Regions from separate parts of the Pseudarthrobacter sp. S9 genome, predicted to be linked through region 1. Evidence: predicted binding sites of a transcription regulator. Region 1 holds the regulator's gene; each other region holds the start of a gene.

Region 1 (7,178 bases):
CCGAACGCGGCGTCGAGGTCCACCAGGTGGACCCATTCCGCCCCCTGCTCCTGCCAGTTGAGTGCGGCTTCCAGCGGCGTGCCGTAGCTGGTCTCGCTGCCGGCTTCGCCCTGGACGAGGCGGACGGCCTGGCCGTTCACGACGTCGACGGCGGGCAGCAGCTCGAGCACGGGCAGCGGGGTTTCGGTGGTCATCGTGGGATCCTCAGCTTCGGTGTGGCGGCGGGTGGTCAGGAACGCTGCGGGGCCGTCAGGCGGACGGCAGCGTCAGGAGGTAGGCGGCCAGCAGCGACATTCCGGCCAGGATGTAGAACACGATCTGGACCCAGCGCGGGCTCTTCTGCTGCCGGAAGGACAGCGCCCCGCCGATCAGCAGGCCGGCTAGGCCCATGAGGACTATGGACCACATCTAGGCGGTCTGTTCCGGCGTGGTTCCGGCGGAATCGGCTCCGCCGGTCTTGGCAATGGGGCGCAGGCTGTCCACCCAGTTGCGCAGCAGGCGCGCTCCGGCGTCGCCGGACTTTTCCGGGTGGAACTGGGTGGCGCACAGCGGGCCGTTTTCCACGGCCGCGATGAAGGGTGCGCCGTGCTCGGACCACGTGACAAGCGGCGCCGCCATGCGCGGCTGGATGACGTCGAAGTCCCAGCGCTGGACGCCGTAGGAGTGCACGAAGTAGAAGCGCTCGTTCTCGACGCCGGCGAACAGCCTGGACCCGGCCGGGACGGTCACCGTGTTCCAGCCCATGTGCGGGACGACGTCGGCAGGCAGCAGCTCCACCTTGCCGGGCCACTCCCCCATGCCTTCGGCTTCGGTGCCGTGTTCGACGCCGGCCTCGAACAGGACCTGCAGACCGACGCAGATTCCGAGCACGGGCCGGCCGCCGGCGACGCGGCGCCCGATCATGCGCACGGCGTCGACGGCTTTGAGCTCACGCATTACCGTTTCGAAGGCGCCGACACCCGGGACTACGAGGCCGTCAGCGTTGAGCACGTCCTCCGGCTTGGCGCTGAGGATGACCTCTGCTCCGGCACGCTCCAGGGCGCGGACGGCGGAGCGGATATTCCCGGAGCCGTAGTCCAGCACCGTGACGGTGGGTTTGCCCTCGGGCGACGCCGGTTTGGTCCCGGCCGCGGGGTCGATGATGGCCCCGTCCTGGAGCACTTTGCCGGTCACAGCGCGCCCTTGGTAGACGGAATGCCCTCGACGCGGGGATCCGGCTCCACGGCCGCACGCAGGGCGCGGGCGAAGGCCTTGAACTGCGCCTCCACAATGTGGTGGGGGTCCCGTCCGGCGGTAACGTTCATGTGCAGGCAGATGCCGGCGTGCAGGGTGATGGCCTCGAAGACGTGGCGGGTCAGGGAGCCAGTGAAGTGGCCGCCGATCAGGTGGTATTCCTGGCCCGCGGGTTCTCCCCCGTGGACCAGGTACGGGCGGCCCGAGACGTCGACGACGGCGTGCGCGAGGGCTTCATCCAGCGGAACCGTCGCTTCGCCGAACCGGCGGATGCCGGCCTTGTTGCCGAGGGCGGTGCGCAGCACCTCGCCGAACGTGATAGCGACGTCTTCCACCGTGTGGTGGGCATCGATGTGGGTGTCGCCGGTTGCCTTGACCGTCATGTCGATCAGGGAGTGCTTGCTCAGCGCCGTCAGCATGTGGTCGTAGAAGGGAACCGAGGTGCTGATGTCCGAAACACCGGTACCGTCCAGGTTGATCTCGACCAGAACGGAGGACTCGCTGGTGGTCCGTTCCATGCGTGCGGTCCGGCCCTCGGCAGCGGTTGGTCCGGTGTGGCTCATGTGGGTGTGTCCTTTGGATGAAGGCAAGTTGAAGAAGGCAGGGTGCTGGGCAGTCTGGCGGGGCGCTCTGGCTCCGCCTTAAGTCTAGGCCTGCAGCGTGGCGTGGCTGGTCAGGATGCGTTCGAGGGCCTCGAGGAAGGCTGTGGTTTCCGTCTCAGTGCCGGCCGTGACCCGCAGGTGGCCCGGAATGCCGACGTCGCGGATGAGCACTCCGGCGTCCAGCAGATCCTGCCACACCCGGTGCGGGTTCTCGAGGCCGCCGAAGAAGACATAGTTCGAATCCGAGGCGGCCGGATTGAGGCCCATCCGCTGCAGTTCGGAAACGATCCGGTCCCGCTGGCGCTTGATGTCCTCGACGTCGGCCATGAGCGCCTCCCGGTGGTGCAGGGCGGCCAGGGCTGTTGCCTGGGTGATGGCTGAGAGGTGGTACGGGAGGCGGACCAGGCGCAGGGCGTCGGTGACCTCCGGCGCAGCGGCCATGTATCCCAGCCGCGCGCCGGCGAGGGCGAACGCCTTGCTCATGGTGCGCGAGACGATGAGCCGCTCCCGGCCTGGCAGCAGTGTGAGCGCGCTGGGCGTGCCGTCGTGGGCGAACTCGTGGTAGGCCTCGTCGACGATCACGATGGTCTGGCTGGCTTCGCCGGCCGCGTAGACGGCCTCCACGACTTCGAGCCCCAGGCCGGTGCCGGTGGGGTTGTTCGGGGAGCACAGGAAGACGATGTTGGGCTGCAGTACGCAGACCTGGCGTGCCGCCGATTCCGCGCTGAGCCCGTAGTCCTCCGTGCGCACCCCGACGATGTACTCCGTAACCGTACCGGCAGCCAGCAGCGGGTACATCGAATACGTGGGAGGGAACCCCAGAGCCGTGCGGCCCGGACCGCCGAAGGCCTGGAGGATCTGCTGGAGCACCTCGTTGGAGCCATTGGCAGCCCAGATGTTATCTGGACCCAGTCCGTGGCCGAGGTACTCGGCCAGCGCTTCCCGCAGTTCCGTGAACTCGCGGTCCGGATACCGGTTCAGTCCGGCGGCCGCGGCCGTGACTGCTTCGGAGATGGCTGCCCGGACGTCGGCCGGGACACCATGGGTGTTCTCGTTGACGTTCAGCAGGATGGGGACGTCCAGTTGGGGCGCCCCATACGGGCGCAGGCCGCGCAGATTGGTCCGGAGGGGCAGTCGGTTGAGGCGCTCTAACTGGTCAGTCACTTCAACAGTTTAAGTGAGAGGGCTGCAGGCCCTGAAACTGTGACGCCTCGGGCCCGTGGTGGCAGGCCGCGGCGTGCCGCTTCCCGCACGGAACATCGAATCTACTTGGACGGGACGAAGAGCTGCTGGCCCGGCATGACGCGCGCGGCATCCAGGTTGTTCAGCTGGACGATGTCGGCGACGACGTCCCGGGGATCGCGCTCCGGTGCCACGTCCCCGGCAATGGCCCACAGGGACTCCCCGGACTGCACGGTCACGGACACGGTGGGGGTCGGCGAGAGCTCGGAGGCGGACTCCGCTGCCTTGGCGGGGGCATTGAGGAAACCGCTGAACGAGAGGATGAGCGCCGCCAGCAGGATCAGCGGAATCCCGAAGAAAACGAACCTGCCGCGCCGGGTGAGCCGGAGCGGCGCCTGCTTGGCACGCGACGATGCAGCCGCGGCCCTGCCGTCGGAAGAACTGCCATTGGAAGAACCGTGGTAGCCGAAAGTGTCGTGAAACGCGCTTGATGCTGACATGAACTGAGCCCTCCTGGACCATGATGTGCCGCCCGGCGTACTCCACGTGCCTGCCGCCAACCGACCGAACCTTCGAACATAGAACCGAAACTAGTGCCCCGATCGAAAAAACTCGACTAGAACACATATTCGAACTTTGCTTGTTCTGTTTTAGCACTTAGTGACGAACGTTGTCGAGACTCGCTAGAACAAATGTTTGAAAAAGTTGTGCGGCTGGCCTACGTTTGAGTCACGGAACAACCACTTCTGCACTTCGTCAGTAGTAGTTGATCAGCAGGGTCTGACATTTCAGGCCGGAAGTTCCCGGCAACAGCAACCACGGCGGCCGGGCGGAACGGAAAGGCGTTGGCGAACATGGCAGCACAAGCCACCGGCGGCAGGGCCGCCTCGCGGAGCCCGCAGACAGCCCGGGCCCCCAAGAGCCTCACCGTCCGGCAGAAGAAGATCCTGGAAACCATCCAGCGGTCCGTGACTGACAACGGCTACCCGCCGTCCATGCGCGAGATCGGCGACACCGTTGGACTCGCCAGCCTCTCCAGCGTCACCCACCAGCTCTCGCAGCTCGAGAAGCTCGGCTACCTCCGGCGCGATCCCAAGCGTCCGCGTGCCATGGAAGTGCTCATGCCGCTGACCCTGGATGAGGGGGCCACCATGATTTCCGGCGTGGAGAAATCCAGCGGCCTGCGGGCTGTCGGCGGGCTGTCCGTCTCGGAGCTCGCCAGCGCCATGGACACCGCGATGGTTCCGTTCGTCGGACGCATCGCCGCCGGCGGGCCCATCCTGGCCGACCAGGTGGTGGAGGATGTCATGCCGCTGCCGCGCCAGCTGGTGGGCCACGGCGAACTCTTCATGCTGAAGGTGGCCGGCGATTCGATGATCGACGCCGCGATCTGCGACGGCGACTGGGTGGTGGTCCGCCGGCAAAGTGACGCCGTCAACGGGGAGATTGTTGCCGCGCTGCTGGACGACGAAGCCACGGTGAAGACATTCCGGCAGCGGGACGGCCACACCTGGCTGCTGCCGCAGAACACCCAGTACGAGCCCATCCTCGGCGACCACGCCGTCATCATGGGCAAGGTCGTCTCGGTCCTGCGCTCCCTTTAACCCTTAGCCGACTCGCCGGCGAGTCGCTCCAGCGCCGCGAGGGCGATCGCCCGATCGGTGGTCGGCCAGAACGGCGGCAGCGCGGCGCGGAGGAAGCCTCCGTAGCGTTCCGTGGACAGCCGCGAATCCAGCACCGCCACCACGCCCTTGTCGGTGGTCGTGCGGATCAGACGCCCTGCGCCCTGGGCCAGCCGGACAGCGGCGTGGGTCGCAGACACTGACATGAAGCCGTTGCCGCCGGCCTGGGCCACGGCCCGTGAACGGGCCGTCATCAGCGGATCGTCCGGGCGGGGGAAGGGAATCCTGTCGATGACGACGAGCCGGCAGGAGCCCCCGGGGACGTCGACGCCCTGCCAGAGGGACATGGTGCCGAACAGGCAGGTATCGGGCTCATCGGCAAACTGCCGCACAAGCGCCGTCATGGTGGAATCACCCTGGCACAGGATGCTCAGGTCCAGCCGCGGCCGCATCGCTTCGGCGGCGTCCTCTGCGGCGCGCCGGGAGGAGAAGAGGCACAGTGCCCCGCCATTGGAGGCGCGGATCAGCCTCTCGAGCTCATCGAGGGCTTCCGGCGAGGTACCCCGGCCGGGCTTGGGCAGGTGCTGGGCGACATAGAGGATGCCCTGTTTGGGATAGTCAAAGGGGGATCCGACGTCGACACCGGTCCAGCTCGGGGCGCCGGGCCCGACCAGGCCGAGGCCTCCGGCGGCCGGTTCGAAGGCCGAGCCGATCGCCAGGGTGGCAGAGGTCAGGATGACGGTGTGGTCCGCGAACAGTCCCTCGCGAAGCCGCCCGGCCACGCTGAGCGGCGCCACGTTGATCAGTGCCGGTGCCGTCTCGTCCGGCTGGGAGTAGCCCTGCTGCGGGTCGAAGGTGCTGTTGCGGGAGAACCACACCACTTCGCGGTTTTCACGGGCCGCCAGGAGTCGTTCGCAGAGTTCCAGGATGACCATCAGGCGCGACCGCGCGAGCTGGCGTCCGCCGTCGGCCGTGTTGGCGCTGTCGCCCTTGGAATCTGAGAGGGCCGCACGGCAGGCATCGCGCAACTGGTCGACGCAGTCCAGCTGTTCGCTGTTGAGCCCGTTGGGCATGAGCCCGCTGGGGACGCCTGCAATGGCAAGTTCCAGATTGGACGCCGCGTTGTTGAGCGCGTCCACGGTGATGCCGGTGTGCTTGCGGGCGCCGGAGGCTGCGACATGCACCATTGCCACGGAGAGCTGGCCGGATACGGCGCCCGTGACGCGGTCCTGGAGCTCGTGTGCCTCATCCACCACGACGACGTCGTATTCGGGCAGCACGGCGAGGCCTTCGAACGCGCTGACGGCCAGCATGGCGTGGTTGGTGACGACGACGTCGGCGTCGGCGGCGTTCTGCCGGGCCAGTTCACTAAAGCATTCGGCCGCGAGGGGGCATTTCTGCGCGCCGAGGCACTCCATGGACGTGACCGAGACCTGGCGCCAGGCCCGGTCCGTCACGCCGGGCATGAGCTCGTCGCGGTCCCCCGTTACCGTGTCCTGCGCCCATTCGCGCAGTCGGACGACTTCCTTGCCCAGCTGGGACGACGGGCCGCCCATGGCCGCCGCGAAGTGCGGAACGCTCGTGTCCTCGCCGAGGGAGAAGAGCTGACCCTCGGAAGGCTCTTCGGACGGGAAGCCGCCCTCAAGCTTGTGGCGGCAGACGTAGTTGGAGCGGCCCTTCACGAGGGCCACCTTGACGGGCCGATCCAGGGCAGGGGTGATGGTCTTGAGCAGCCGGGGAAGGTCCCGGCCCACGATCTGGGTCTGCAGGGCCAGGGTGGCGGTGGAGACCAGGGTGGGCTTGTTGCTGACAAGCGAGTGGGCGATCAGCGGGATCAGGTACGCCAGGGACTTGCCCGTGCCGGTGCCGGCCTGGACCAGCAGGTGGTCGCCGCTGTCAATCGCGCGCGCCACCTGCCGGGCCATTTCGTGCTGACCACTGCGACTCTGCCCACCCATGCCGGACACGGCACGGTCGAGCAGTTCGATCACGAACTCCCCGCCGGCCGGGCCGTTTTCCGGCGGGCCCTCTTCCGGCGGATCGGTCATGTCTGCCTCGGTCACCGCCGATGGCGTCACCGCAGCCTCAGTCATTGCTGATGAACGGATCCAGTTCAGCGGCGAGGCCTTCGCGCACCTTCACCACGGCACGGGTGCCGGTTTCCTCGTGGTCGAGGCTGAGGATCTCGGCGTCGGTCTCGTGGAGCTTGCTGAGCAGGTCCCCGCGGTTGTACGGGATCATCAGTTCAAGCTTCACGCTGGGCCGCGGGATGCCTTCGCTGATGGCCTTGAGCAGTTCCGGAATGCCCTCGCCCGTGCGTGCCGAAACCACCACGTGACGCGGTTCGCGCTGCTTGAGCCGTTCGACCACGAAGGGATCGGCGGCGTCGGCCTTGTTCAGGACGATGATTTCCGGGACCTTGCGCGCGTCCACTTCGCTGAACACCGCACGGACAGCGGCTATCTGGCCCTCCGGGTCAGGATGCGAGACATCCACGACGTGCAGGATCAGGTCCGCGTCGGCCACCTCTTCCAGGGTG
Region 2 (7,178 bases), 1.1 Mb from region 1:
CTGGGGGCATGTGTGGACGCTACGTGATGGCCCGGGCCGTGGGGGACCTTCTGGCCGAGTTCGACGCCGGGCTCGAGGACGAGATCTTGATCCCGCCGTCCTGGAATGTGGCCCCGACGGCGGACGTGCCGATCCTGCTGGAACGGCTGATGGACGGAAGCGCCGTCCGCCAGCTGCACGTGGCGCGCTGGGGCCTGGTACCGTCCTGGGCGAAGGATCCGGGGATCGGTCCCAAAATGATCAACGCACGCAGCGAGAGCGTGCTGGAGAAGCCCGCGTTCCGGAAGGCCGTGCGGTCCCGGCGCTGCGCGGTCCCTGCGGACGGCTATTACGAATGGAAGGCCGGAGAGGGCCGTAGCAAGCAGCCCTACTATGTGCACCCGACGGACGGTCTTCCGATGGTGTTCGCCGGCCTTTACGAATGGTGGAAGGACCCGTCCAAGGCGGAGGGAGACCCGGGGCGCTGGATGCTCTCGACGTCGATCCTGACCACGGACTCGCCGCCCGAAGGCTACGCGGGCGGCATGCTCGCGGAGCTGACCGCCCTGCATGACCGCGTCCCGTTGCCCATGGACCGGGGCACCATGCAGGCCTGGCTGGATCCGCACGCCGATGACGCCGCCGCCCTGGTGGGTCTGGTCCGGTCCGGGGCACACGACGTCGCCGAGGGCTGGACGGTCGACGCCGTCGGCACCGCCGTCGGGAACGTGAAAAACGATTCCGCCGAGCTGATCAGGCCGGTGGGGAGCCTGTTCTAGGTGCCGCCGCGGGGACCGGTTGGCGGCTGGGGGAGGCGGCCGCTACAGGGTGACGTTGCCGTCGGCGGCGACCGCCCAGGTGGGGTTGAAGCCGACTTCCCAGCGGTAACCGTCTGGATCGGCGAAGTAGCCCGTGTAGCCGCCCCAGGGCTGCGTTTTGGCTGCCGCCACGATGGTGGCGCCGGCCGCCTCGGCCTCCGCCATCACCCAGTCGACTTCCGCAGTGCTGCCCAGGTTGTGGCTCAGGGTGATGCAGGGGATGCCGGCGGGGCTGTCGGTGCCCGCTTCGCCCTGCATCTGGGAGGCGTCCCAGAGAGAGAGGATGAGCCCGTGATTGGCCTGGATGAAGACCACCTCACCGGGAAATTCACGGTTGACGCGCCATCCAAGGCCGTCAACGTAGAAACTGCGGGACGCCTCGACGCTGCGGACACCCAAGGTAATTAAGTCGACTCGTGGCTGCATCTTTAGATACTGTCATGCACATGTCCACAAATCACGGAGACGACAAAAATGCCCAGGCCGACAGGGAGCAGCTCGCCGCCGTGCGTGTGGCCGTCGACGAGGTGGATGAGCAGATTGTCATGCTGATCGGACGTCGTGAGCGCCTGATCCGGATCGCCGGGACCCTCAAGGAGGACAGCGCCCAGGTGCGGGCCCCCGGGCGGGTGGAGCGCGTCATCGAGCATGTCCGCGCCACGGCGGAGAAGAAGGACATCGACGCCGACATCGTCGAGAAGACCTACCGCGCCATGGTGGATGCCTTCATCACGCTGGAACTGGAAGTCTACAAAGCCAGCAGCTGAGGCCCGGCGTCTAGAGGGCTTCTTCCACCGGCACGTTGGCCTGGTAGTCCCGGCCGTCGGCATCGCTGAAGGCCGTCATGAGGTGGCCCTTGGGTAGCCCCATCACCGTGCCGATGGGGAAGTGGCCGGTGATGGTGTTGCCCGAATGCTCGACGCCCTTGAGGTCGAAGTTCTCCTCGGTGCCGTCATGGCTGAAGCAGTAGAAGGACACGGCCTCGCCGTTCATGAACTCGATCCCCATCCTGCGCTGGTGGGAATGGTCCGGAGTCGCCGCCACAAGCCCCACCACATAGGCCCCCGAGCCCGGAATGTTTCCGTCTATATCGAACTTCGCCACCAGGACGGAGTCCTTGGCGGCGATGCTTACGTGCTTGAGGAGTGCGTTATGGGAACTCATGGCTCAATCCTGCCCCCCGCGCTCCCGTCCGTCCACCCCTGATCTAGGTTTTGTCCCAGCCACCCCGTAGACTGAATTTATTCGAAGATATGTTCGAATATCGATTTTGGCCTGGCTGTATTGGGGTTCCGCTGTGGGCCTGATTGAGCTGTGCCAAGAAACACCGCGGTCGGGTTGTCAGGGAGGCATTATGGGCATGTTCAGCGAGTCTGTCGACGTCGTCTGCACGCCCTCAGGCCAGCCCCTGAAGCTTGACTGGGCCGGCCGCCGCTACACCGTCTGTGCTGAGCCGGTCCGCTGGTACGAGCGCCGCCAGTGGTGGGCGGAGGAAAGCCGGGCCCCGCTCGGGAGCGGCCCCGGCCTGGTGGACCACGAGATCTGGCGTGTCCAAGTACGTCCGGCCGAAGTGCATCCTCCCGGCGGAAGCCCGGAAGACACGCTCACCCTTGACCTGTCGCGGCATGTCGCCAGCGGCCGGTGGCGGCTGCTACGGATCCACGACGCCCTACAGCCCCTCCGGAAGCCCAAAACAGCATGAGCTTCACCCATCTCCATGTTTCCACCGCCTTCAGCGCCCACTACGGGGTCTCCTGGCCGGATGAACTGGCGGCCGCCGCCGCAGCCGACGGCGCCACCGCACTGGCCTGCACGGACCGTGACGGTCTGTACGGGACGGTTAAGCACCTGAAGGCGTGCATGGCGGCCGGGCTGGACCCGATCGTCGGGGTGGACCTTGCGGTCTTTGACGACGACGGCGACCACCGCACCCAGCTCGGGGGACGCGTCGTCGTCCTGGCCCACGGAGGCAACAACGGCGCCGGCTACCGGGCGCTGTGCCGGCTGATTTCCGACGCCCATGCCCGCACCACGGGTAAGGCCGGGGGTGCGGTGCAGGTGGCCGTCACCCGGGCGGAGCTGGCTTCCCGCACGCTGCACCCGGAAACCCTGCAGCCGGTGCTGACAGTGCTGCTCGGCCCGGACTCCGACGTCGGACGTGCCATGGGCGGCCGGCGGTACCTGCGCCCCCGCACCCTGTTCAAACGCTGGCTCGACGCCATGCCGGCGGGGACACTGGCCGCGGAGGTGGTATCCCAGCTCAGCCCGCCCGGTGAACCGCTGAGCACCGCCCATGCCGTGCGCATGCTCAAACTCGCCGCGGAACACGGGGTGCCCGCCGTACTGAGCAACGCCGTCCGGTATGTCGCCGAGGACGGCGCGGCCACGGCGGACGTGCTGGACTCCGCCCGGACCCTGAAATCGCTCCCCGAACTCTCCGCCGCCCCGCTGCTCCAGCCCAACGGGCAGGGCTGGCTCAAGTCGGCCGCCCGGATGCTACAGCTGGGCAAGGAGATCATCCACGCCGCCGGGTACGGCACCGCGGACCTCAAACGGCTGCTGGCCCAGACCGAGGCGCTCGCGGACCGCTGCCGGATGGATCCTGTCACAGACATGGGCTGGAAGCAGCCCGTGGTCCCGGAGGCGTCCGTGATCGGCATTGCCGGGGATCCCCTCGGGGAACTGACCCTGCGTTGTGAGGCCGGGATCGGCCGCCGGTTCCCGGGGATCTCCGGCAAGCCCGCCCAGGAGCTGCGCGCCCGGCTGGGGCACGAGCTGCGGATCATCGATTCCCTGGGCTTCGCGTCCTACTTCCTGACCGTCGCCGAGGTCTCACGGATGATCCTGGACATGGGCGTCCGGGCCGCGGCCCGCGGCTCCGGCGCCTCCAGCCTGGTCAACTACCTGATCGACGTCAGCCAGGTGAACCCGCTCCAGCACGACCTCATCTTCGAACGCTTCCTCTCCCGCGACCGTGCCACTCTGCCGGATATCGACATCGACGTCGAAAGCGCCGAACGGCACAACGTCTACCGGAAGATCTTTGAGCGCTTCGGAGCCGAACGCGTCACGCTGATGAGCATGCAGAACGGCTACCGCGCTCGCGGTGCCGTGCGTGATGCCGGCATGGCACTGGGCATGGATGACGGGGAGATCGGCGAAATCGCCAAACAACTGTGGCGGTTCTCGGCCCGGAATTTCCGTGAGGCACTGGTGGAGAAGCCGGAGCTGCGGGAATTCGCGGGAAGGGTGGAGCAGCGCGACTTCACCGAAAACCAGCAGCTGGACCTGCTGGTGGACCTCACGGAGCGGCTGGACCGGCTGCCCCGTCACATCTCCATGCACCCGTGCGGCGTCATCCTGGGCGATGCCACGCTGCTGGACCGCACCCCCGTCCAGCCCAGCGGCCTGGGGCTGCCCATGAGCCAGTTCGACAAGCACGACATGGATCCCATGGGGATGCTCAAACTCGATGTGCTGGGGGTCCGGATGCAGAGCGCCATGGCCTTCGCCGTCCGGGAAGTCATCCGCCTGCATCCGTCCAAGGCCGAGGTCGTCGCGGCAGGCGCGCATCCGGCCGGCCCGGACGGCAAGGGGCCGGACTACATCGCCGAGGACGGACAGATCGATCTCAACGCCGTCCCGCTGGATGACGAACCCACCTATGAGCTGATCCGCAGCACGCACACCCTGGGCTGCTTCCAGATCGAATCCCCGGGCCAGCGCGAACTGATCGGCAAGATGGCGCCGCGGGAATTCAACGACCTCATCATCGACATCTCGCTGTTCCGGCCGGGTCCGATGAAATCAGACATGGTCCGGCCCTTCCTGGAACACCGGCACGGTTTCGCCCCTGAGGTGTACCCGCACCCGGACCTCAAACCGGTACTCAAGGAGACGCACGGGGTGACGGTCTTCCATGAGCAGATCCTGAAGACCTTCGATGTCATGACCGGGTGCGGGCTGGCGCGGGCCGATGAATTCCGCCGGGCGCTGGGCAACGAGGTGCTGGAAGGAAAGGTGGAGGAGTTCTTCCGGAAGGAAGCCCGGGCCAGGAAGTACAGTCCGGAGGTGGTGGACAAAGTCTGGGTCACGCTGAAGGCCTTCGGCAGCTTCGGGTTCTGCAAGGCCCACGGGGCGGCCTTCGCCGTGCCCACGTACCAGTCGGCCTGGCTGAAGACGCACCATCCGGAAGCGTTCCTGGCCGGGCTGTGGGAGCACGATCCCGGCATGTATCCCAAACGACTGCTGGTGGCCGAGGCGAGGCGGCTGGGGATCCCCATCCTTCCCCTCGATATCAACCGGAGCCAGGCGGAGTACCGGGTGGAACGGGTCGACGTCGGCCCGGGCCGGGGCAAACTGGGCATCCGGCTGAGCCTGAACGGCATCTACGGGCTGTCCGGCGCCGAGCTGAAGAGGATTGTGGCAGGCCAGCCCTATGACTCCCTGGCGGACCTGCGGGCACGGTCCCGGCTGAGCAGGCCGAGCCTGAAGCGGCTGGCCCAGCTGGGCGCCTTCGATTCCCTGCACCGGGCCTCCGGTGGGGCCGCCAACCGTGCTGACCTGGTCCAGCACCTGCAGGACCTGCAACACCGCCCGCAGCGGAAGGGCGTGGAGGTCATCGAGGGCCAGCTGTCCTTGCCGCTGGGAGACATCGAGTTGAAGAACCTGTTGGCTGTGCTGCCCGCGCCCAGCATGGTGGACAACGTCCGGGCGGAGCTGGATCTGATGGCCGTGGACGTCAGTGAACACCTGATGACCAGCCACCGTCCCTTGCTGGACAGGCTCGGCGTCACTACGGCGGACAAGTTGCTGGGGCTGCGCAACGGCACGGAAGTGCTGGTGGCCGGGGTCCGGGTTGCCACCCAGACGCCGCCCATGCGGGGCGGCCGCCGGGTGGTGTTCATCAGCGTCGACGACGGCACGGGCTGCGTGGATTCGGTCTTCTTCCACGAGGCCCAGGAACAGGCCGGGTCCCTGCTGTTCGGCACCCGGCTGCTGCTGATCCGGGGCACCACCCGCCGGACCGGACCCCGGGGGATCAGCATCAGCGCCAGCATGGCCTGGGACCTCAGCCGCACCGAGACCCTGCCGTTCCCGGAACCCCTTTCCGGTGTCCCCGTCCACCGCGAGCCGGAACTCCCGGGGCCGCTGGACGGGATCAGCCGGAACCTCGCCATCACCGGGCTGGGAGGCTGAGCCGCCGTTTCTGAGTTGGCAGGGGTTGCCTGCCGCGTTGGTTGGCCTCTGAAGAAACCGATAGCATGGACGAGGCTGGCTGTGGTCCCCGTATGCCACAAGCTACGAAGCCGAAACTTTGAATAGGAGACACCCGTGTCAGATGCCCAGCAGATCACCCTTCTCGTCGATGGCGAAGAGACCAAGGTGGCTACCGGGACCACCGGCGCGGAACTCTTTTTTGAGCGCCGCGACGTCGTTGTGGCCCGCGTCAACGGCGAGCTGACGGACCTGGACCAGCCGCTGCCCGAGGACGCCACCATCGAGGGTGTCACCATTGATTCCCCGGACGGCCTCAACGTCCTGCGCCACTCCACGGCCCACGTCATGGCCCAGGCCGTGCAGCAGCTGCGGCCGGACGCCAAGCTGGGCATCGGCCCGTACATCACCGACGGCTTCTACTTCGACTTCGACGTCGAGGAGCCGTTCACCCCCGAGGACCTGCGCCAGCTGGAAAAGATGATGCTCAAGATCGTCAACCAGAACCAGAAGTTCGTCCGCCGCGTCGTGAGCGAGGACGAGGCCCGCGAGGCGATGAAGGACGAGCCCTACAAGCTCGAACTGATCGGCCTCAAGGGTGCCGGCTCGGACGCCGACGGTTCCAGCGTCGAGGTGGGCGGCGGCGAGCTGAGCATCTACGACAACGTCGAACGCAAGGAAGGCACCGCCGTCTGGTGCGACCTCTGCCGCGGCCCGCACCTGCCCAACACCAAGCTGATCTCCAACGCCTTTGCCCTGACCCGGTCCTCGGCGGCGTACTGGCGCGGCAGCGAGAAGAACAAGCAGCTGCAACGCATCTACGGCACCGCCTGGCCCACCAAGGAAGCCCTCAAGGCCTACCAGGAGCGGATCGCCGAGGCCGAGCGCCGCGACCACCGCAAGCTGGGCGCGGAACTGGATCTCTTCTCCTTCCCGGACGAGCTGGGCTCCGGACTGCCGGTGTTCCACCCCAAGGGCGGCATCATCCGCAAGGCCATGGAGGACTATTCCCGCCAGCGCCACGTCGACGCCGGCTACGACTTCGTCTACACCCCCCATATCACCAAGGGCCACCTCTACGAGGTCTCCGGCCACCTGGACTGGTACCGGGACGGCATGTTCCCGCCGATGCACATCGACGCCGAACTCAATGAGGACGGAACG
Region 3 (7,178 bases), on a different replicon from region 1:
ACGGCGTGCCGGAGAGGTGCAGCGTCCATTGGCGTTTGATCTTGTCGAACGCGATGTTGGTCTTCGTCGTGTCGACGCCCTCATGGGCCTCGTCGATGACAAGCAGATCCCACTCCAACTCGGCGACGTGCCGGAGCTTCTTGTGAGGGCCGCCGAAGTACTGCGAACCCTTGAGGTCCTGTAGGGAGAGGAACTCGACAATGCGTGGGTCCTCGTGCTGAACGGCGTGATGGATCCACTGGTCGCGAGACATCGTCTCACGACCAACAAGCGATGCCGAGTCCGAGACGAAGACGTAGTCGGTCTGGTGGCCGATGAAGCGTGTGAAGTCGTCGAACCACGAGTTGGCGATCGCCGGGCGGTTGGTGACGATGAGCACCTTTCGGGCATCGAGCTGGCGCATGAGGTCGTAGGTCGTGAGCGTCTTGCCGAAACGGGGCTTGGCGTTCCATAGGACCTCGCAGCGACCGGACGTGAAGGCGTCCATGGCCTGCGCAACGGCGGTGTGCTGCTCCGGGCGCAGGTCGTAGTCCTCGGTGCCGGCACGCTGGCGATCCGCGCCGTCCTGGCTGGCGAACTCGAGGAAGTACTGCTTCGAAGTCATTGGCCTACCGTCGAAGCGGTGCCACTCTGTTCGCGGAGTGAGCTCACGCTCCACGCGGACCTGCTTGAGATACGCGTGGAAATCCTTGTCGGTGAAGGCACCACCCGCCTCGGACGTGAAGAAGGCGCGCTGGGACCAGAGCTTCTTCTTCTTGATGCCCATCTGCGAGGCTTGCTGGGCGATGCGCACTTCGGCTCCGCCCTCCTGCTCCGTGTAACCGATCTTCTCCCAGCCCTTGTACTTGGGCACGTCGGGCGTCATCCATGAATAGACGACGGGAACGACTTCACGGAAGGTACGAATCTTCGGATTAGCCATCGGCCCTCACTTCTCTGTGTACGTGGTCGATGCGACACACGGCGTAGGTGTCATAGGTGGTGAAGTCGAACATACCGGTGTTGCCAGTCAGGCCGCGCAGTGACGCGAGCGTGAACGGGTCACGGCGAACCATCCCGGGTTCGTTGAGCACGCGGTACCACCACGAGAACTGGATCGTCTCACCGCGAACGTCGAAACCAGTGAGCGTGTTGCCGCAGATGATGTTGCTCTCCAAGAGAACGGCAGCCGAACGGTAGAGATTCGTGCGGGGACCACACGCGTTGCCAGCACGCTTGTGGAAGGCTACGAACTCACTCAGCAGAGTCGCCTGCGCGGCTTCGTGGTTGTCCTCGAGGAGCTCGACCGCGTAGATCGAGGCAAGCGCGAACAGCGATTCAGTCGGCCATACGGCTGGCTGATAGCGCTTCTCGATGGCGTGGAGTTTGCGCTGGAGGATCGCTACGAGGAAGTTGCCGTCACCGGCGGCGGGCTCGAAGAACGTTTTGTCGACGAAGTTCGGCCCGGTCTCGAGCTCCGGACGGACGAGGTCGAGCATCTGGTTGACCATGCGGCGGGGCGTGAACACCTCCCCGTGTGCCTTCATCCGGTGACGCGACTTGATGAGTCGCTCCTCGGTTGGCAGTGATGTCATGAAGCCTTTTCGTCGAAGGAGTGGCACAGCCGTTCTGTATCAGAAAGTTTACTTCCGGATCGCCTTCTGTCAGATCCGACACGCAACCAGGGCAGGGGCCAGGGGAGGGGTCGGCTCCAGCCGGTGACCTAGGTAGCCGTCGTCGAGGCCCGTCCCCTCGCCGCGGGCGCGTCCCATGGGTCTCCACGCTACTCAGTGATGGCCTCCAGCAGCCACTGTTCAGCGAGGGGTTCGCGGCGCAGTTCAAAGGTCCGCAGCTGCGAGTCCGACCCACCGAGGCGAACCTGAACACGCCAGTGTTCGATATCGACGACGTTGCCGACGCCTACGGGGACGCTTCGGCGGGTCTCCCACCAGGAGTCCCTGGTGAACCATTGGACAGGTTCTTCGGTGACGGCCCAGATGCGTCCGTCGTAGCGGACGGCCAGGGGATTGCCGCCCTTGGTGAAGCGGATATCCACCGGGGCATTGAGGGTAGGGGCTTCTGGGGTGATCGTCATCAGTTCGTTCTTCCGTGGTGCCGGGGGCTAATGCTGTCGTGGAGGGGTGTGGGTTTAGGCGGCTTTGACGAGGGGGAGTTCGTCCCAGTGGGTGGTGTAGCGGGGGGAGAGCATGTCGCGTTTCATGGTCCAGTCCGGGCCGCCGCGGATGCCGCCGTGGCCCAAGCCGATGGAGCCCCGCCCGTAGCGGCGGGTCACGTCTTCGAGGAGGTGCGCACGTCAAGTTTCTGAGACAGTTTCATCGTTTTATTTCGGTTACGCTGCCAGGGATTCCTGGTCGCGGATCTGGTGGGCTGTGAGGGCTGCCGCCGGCGGTCGGTGGCCTGCTCGGGCGTTGGGCCGTTTGCGGTTGTACCAGGACTCGATATAGTCCATGACCGAGGTGCGGGCGGCGAGCCGGCTGGTGAAGCTGTGGTGGTGGTAGAACTCGGTCTTCAGATGCGAGAAGAAATTTTCGGCGACGGCGTTGTCCCAGCACACGCCGACCTTGCCCATGGACTGGGTGACGTTGTTCCCGGCGCACCAGCCCTGGAATTCGGCAGAGGTGTACTGGGTGCCGCGGTCTGAATGGAACACCGCCCCGTCCGCGTGCAGGTAGCCGTGATCGCGGGCCATGGCCAGCGCCCCGGTGCACAGTTCGGTGCGCATGTGGCGGTCCATGTTCCAGCCGATGACCATGCCGGTGCACAGATCGATCACGGTGGCCAGATACAGCCAGCCCTCGCCGGTCTTCAGGTACGTGATGTCCCCGCACAGCCGCGTGCCGGGCACCTCGGAGGAGAAGTCCCGCTTGCCGTTCTCGTCGAGCATGTGGTTCCCGATATGGGCGGTCTTCGCCTGCGGGTCCTGCTCGGTGGTCTTCTTCCACGCCCGAGTCCGTACGGCGCGCAGGCCCTGCTCGCGCATGATGGCCCCGACGGTGGGTTGGGAAACGCTGATCCCGTCCGCGTTGAGCATCCGGGTCAGCTGGTCCCTGCCGGCCTTGCCCTTGGCGTCGTTGAACTTTCCGGCCACAGCTTCCACCAGCGTCTGGTGCCGCACGGCCCGCGGGGACGGGCCCGCAGGGTTGCGCCACCGGTAGAACGAGGCCCGGGAGACCTTCAGGGTCCGGCATAGCCAGGCGACGGGATGGTTCGCCTTCTCTGCTTCGATGAACTCGTAGAAATCCTCTACCGTTGCTTCGCTGCAAAGAAGGCGCTGACTTTTCCCAGGAACTCAATTTCCTGCTTCAGCTTCGCGTTCTCGGCCAGCGCTTTCTGGTGCTCTTCCCACGGCACGGCTGCCTTCTCCTCGGTGAGGAACCGATCGGGATGGTCCTCACGGTATTTGCGCACCCAGGTCCCCAGAGTGCCCTCGTTCACGCCGATATCCGGCGCGACCTGGGCGATCGGACGGCCCGAGGAAATCACGAGCTCCACGGCGTCGTCCTTGTACTTCTGGCTATACATCTTACGGTCGGTCATTGTGAAGAAGGGCTCCTAACAAGCTGTCTCACAAAACCATACGGCCGCAAGGGTTCCGATGTGGCGTTCCTCGTGCGGGTTTTCGAACAGGGACAGGGGTGCCTGGTTGCCGCTGGGTCGCAGGTCGGTGACCATGATCCCGGCCCTGGCGTACCGGATGCCCTCCACGATGCGGGGGAGTAATGCATGGGCGGCCTTGGTCAGCAGAACCGGATCGGCAGTGGGCATGGGGAGCGGCACGCAGACGGAGGGGTAGGAGGTGTCGTTGGGGTTGAAGTGTGAGGTGCCGGCGAACGCGGTGAGGACTTTGGCCTGGAGCCCGTGTTTGGCCAGCCGGGCCGATGCTTGCTGGCCGTAGACGCTCATGACCTGCCGGATCCCGGCCGCGGTGGTGATGGGGGTGGCGAAGGAGCGGGAGAAGATGAGCTGGTCCCGGCCGATCCGTTCTTCTTCCATTGGGATGCACGGGGTGCCCTGCAGTTCCAGGACGGTGCGCATCATGACGACGGAGAAGCGGTCCCGGATCATGACCGCATCGGCTCGGGCCAGGTCAAGGATGGAATGGATTCCGAGGGCGTTGAGGCGTTTGGTCAGCCGCGTGGCGACACCCCAGATCTCTATGACCGACAGGCGGCGCATCAGCCCTTCCCTGTCCGCGGCGGGCACGGAGTCCCAGTGGCAGACCCCATCGAAGCCTGGGTTGTTCTTGGCCCATTTATTCGCCAGTTTCGCCAGCGTCTTCGTGGGCGCGATGCCGACGCAGACGGGCACGCCGACGTTGCGCCGCACGGCTGTTTTCATGGTCCGGCCCAGGGCCAGGAGTTCGTCCGGGGTGCCTTTGACGCCGAGGAACGCCTCGTCGATGCTGTAGACCTCAAGCCAGGCCGAGTAGCGGCCGAGAAGTTCCATCACGCGGGCGCTGATGTCGCCGTAGAGCTCGTAGTTGCTGGAGAGGGCAACGAGTCCCCATTCCTTGGCGCGCGGGGCGAGTTTGAACCACGGCTCACCCATGGCGATACCGAGGGCTTTAGCTTCGGGGGAGCGGGTGACGGCGCAGCCGTCGTTATTCGAGAGCACGATGACGGGACGGCCCTCCAGGGCCGGGTCGAAGGCCCGCTCGGCCGAGGCGTAGAAGCAGTTCACATCCACGTGCGCGATCTGCGGCAGCTGCCGCATGAGACCCGTCTTAGACACAGCCCGGGCCTTAAAGGTGGTGCAGGCATCGGGTGGCAATGCCCCACACCACCAGATCGGATAAGGACGGTACCCGGATGTCCGGGTACGCGGGGTTCTCTGCCTGCAGCACGACCCCGGTGGCCGTGATCCGGAGCCGTTTGATGGTCAGTTCACCGTCCAGGACGGCGATGACCACGGACCCGTCCACCGGTTCCAGGGCGCGGTTGACGATCAGTTCATCGCCGTCGCTGATCCCGGCGCCGGTCATGGAGTCCCCGGACACCCGCACCACGTAGGTGGACGTGACGTCCTTGATCAGGTGCTCATTCAAATCGATCCGCCCGTCGAAGTAGTCCTGCGCGGGCGAGGGATACCCGGCCGCGACAGCGACCGGAGAGATCAGCACCGACAACAACGATGCACCCGCATCTATCACGCGGGGACCAACAAGAACGCCCACAACACACCTTTTATTCGAATATATCTTCGAATAAGCATACTGCTAAGCACCGACAGAAGACCTATCGACCGGTGGGATCGGCCTCCGGCAGGGGCCGGGTTGCACGCCAGTGGGGACAGCTTTGAGCTGTGCGGAGGGCTCCACCTGACCCCAATGGGCACAACCCGGCGAAACGGCGCCGCTGTGGTGACCGGATGTCCAGCCGCGGGCCTTTGTGGGGGGTATGAGGAAGCCTCCGCGCGAATCATGGACTCAAGCGTGGAGGCTCCCGGCTCTCCAAGCTGGGGGGACTGGAGAGCCTTAACGAGTCTATCGGGGCCGGGCAGAACATTCAGGGGGTGCGTCTGCCGGCACGGCGCAAAACCCTCGTTTACGTGCGGGGCGGGCGGCCCCGCGTCCTGCCGGTCTGCCACCCGGGGACGGCATCGTCCAGGAGCCTGACCTTCTCGGGGGCGAGGTCGCCTCGGCGGTGTTTGTATCGCTGGGTGTGGATCCACACCCCGAGGGTGTGTTCCCGTTCTGAGGCGTAGTGGTGGTGGCGGGGCCAGTCGTTGCCCTCGGCCCGGTAGTCAACGAGCTGGGCGAGGCGGTCATGCCACCGGGCCTCGTCCGCTGCGGCCCTGTGGTTCCCGGCCCAATCGGGGACGCGGGCGAGGCCGTCCCGGTAGGCCGGGGACAAGGTGCCGTCGGCTGCTTCGCGCCGGCGATCGGACAGCCACCGGGCCATCGACCGTTCGCTCTTGTCCTCGGAGCGGTCGCGGAGGAGCCGGCCCTCGGCCGTAATCCAGGCGATGATCTCGCCCATGCGGGCAACGTCCGCGGGGGAGGGGCCGGTTCTGGTGACCGTGGCGGCCCGGTGCGCGGGTTCGAGTCCCGGGTCCTGGCGGCGGGCGATGACCAGGTGATACCCGACGGTGGCCGGTTCGGCGCGTACGAGGTCAGCGATGCGTTGCCGGCTCAGTCCGAGCCGGTACATCAACACCCATTCCGCGTCCGGAGCGCGCCGTACCCGCCTGTCCATGATGGAGCCCATCCTGCCACGACCACCCCGCCAGGCAGGCCAGCGACGTGGCGGCCACCGCCGCATCGCAGCCCGGGCGGCCGCCGGCCCCGGAGCTCCCGGCGGAGCGGAGAGAGCCGATGCATACAGCGAATTCGGCGGCGGTATTGCCATAAAGTAGTAGGAGTAGTAGTTTTCTTACTACTACTACTACTACTACTACTACTACTGAGGTTGTCGCCGTGGCGTTGAGTGTGAAAGACCGTGTGTTTGCTGCTGCGGAGCAGATCAGCGCGGAGCGCCGGCCTACCGTCTCGACGGTGCGGGCAGCGGCGGGTGTGAGCAACGCCGACGCCACCCGATACCTGAAGGAGTGGGTCGAGGAGAAGCACGCCGCGGGAGGCCGTCTCGCCGCGACGCCGGCAACGGTGCTGGAACAGGCCGCGCGCCTGGCCGGGGCATGCTGGGCCGAAGCGTCCACTGTGGCGGATGAGCGGCACGCTGCCGCGGAAGCGGTCTGGGCGCAGGAGAAGAAGGACCTGGGACTGGAGATCTCCGAACTCGTCATTGACCTGGACAAAGTAGGCGCCGAAAAGGACGCGGCCGTCACCGAGCTCACTGCCCGGGTCACCGCGCTCGATACCCAGGCCGCGGCGATGAAGGCGCAGCTGGAGCAGGCACGTACAGCCGAACAGCAGGCCAGCAACACCGCAGCCGAAGCGGCGGCCAGGGTGGCCGCGGCCGAGGCCCGGGCAGAGACGCTCCAAAAGGCGCACGACGCGCTCCTGCAGCGCATCGTGCCGGAGACCCCGGACAAGAATGACCGGGCGAAGCGAACCAGTGGCGGCGGCCCCCAGCTCTAAACTGGCGCGGAAGGGTTCTACCTGACAGCCCTGGCGGCCTCGACGACCTCTTACCGGGCCCGTTTTCACGGCACTGTTCGGGCAGGACTCGTAGACCGGTGCCGGGCAGGCCCGCCAGCCGTCGGCCGGCCTGCCGCTGCTA

What was found. The regulator LexA, encoded in region 1, represses DNA repair genes until DNA is damaged. The targets are predictions, from matches to a motif close to TCGAACANNTGTTCGA.
Region 2: a site for LexA is predicted at 2,043-2,058, ahead of ACQCSY_RS19310 (DUF6504 family protein). Genes of this name have one in related genera too.
Region 3: a site for LexA is predicted at 5,188-5,203, ahead of ACQCSY_RS24645 (LexA family protein). Genes of this name have one in related genera too.

What each region holds. Positions count from the first base shown of each region.
Region 1 covers NZ_CP189576.1:500,824-508,001, forward strand. Annotated here, with positions in the region: gene priA (bifunctional 1-(5-phosphoribosyl)-5-((5-phosphoribosylamino)methylideneamino)imidazole-4-carboxamide isomerase/phosphoribosylanthranilate isomerase PriA) at 1-194, opposite strand, end outside; gene ACQCSY_RS02355 (hypothetical protein) at 250-408, opposite strand; gene hisH (imidazole glycerol phosphate synthase subunit HisH) at 409-1,173, opposite strand; gene hisB (imidazoleglycerol-phosphate dehydratase HisB) at 1,170-1,796, opposite strand; gene ACQCSY_RS02370 (histidinol-phosphate transaminase) at 1,881-2,999, opposite strand; gene ACQCSY_RS02375 (LysM peptidoglycan-binding domain-containing protein) at 3,101-3,517, opposite strand; gene lexA (transcriptional repressor LexA) at 3,872-4,621, shown strand; gene ACQCSY_RS02385 (ATP-dependent DNA helicase) at 4,618-6,687, opposite strand; gene hflX (GTPase HflX) at 6,725-7,178, opposite strand, start outside.
Region 2 covers NZ_CP189576.1:4,001,536-4,008,713, forward strand. Annotated here, with positions in the region: gene ACQCSY_RS19290 (SOS response-associated peptidase) at 9-758, shown strand; gene ACQCSY_RS19295 (VOC family protein) at 801-1,223, opposite strand; gene ACQCSY_RS19300 (chorismate mutase) at 1,238-1,564, shown strand; gene ACQCSY_RS19305 (hypothetical protein) at 1,575-1,961, opposite strand; gene ACQCSY_RS19310 (DUF6504 family protein) at 2,152-2,499, shown strand; gene ACQCSY_RS19315 (DNA polymerase III subunit alpha) at 2,496-5,996, shown strand; gene thrS (threonine--tRNA ligase) at 6,132-7,178, shown strand, end outside.
Region 3 covers NZ_CP189579.1:13,821-20,998, reverse strand. Annotated here, with positions in the region: gene ACQCSY_RS24680 (DEAD/DEAH box helicase) at 1-922, opposite strand, end outside; gene ACQCSY_RS24675 (hypothetical protein) at 915-1,574, opposite strand; gene ACQCSY_RS24670 (hypothetical protein) at 1,763-2,074, opposite strand; partial or broken gene ACQCSY_RS24665 (DUF4113 domain-containing protein) at 2,129-2,284, opposite strand; gene ACQCSY_RS24660 (IS3 family transposase) at 2,330-3,226, opposite strand; gene ACQCSY_RS24655 (transposase) at 3,244-3,537, opposite strand; gene ACQCSY_RS24650 (Y-family DNA polymerase) at 3,553-4,713, opposite strand; gene ACQCSY_RS24645 (LexA family protein) at 4,742-5,173, opposite strand; gene ACQCSY_RS24640 (helicase associated domain-containing protein) at 5,544-6,194, opposite strand; gene ACQCSY_RS24635 (DNA-binding protein) at 6,416-7,036, shown strand.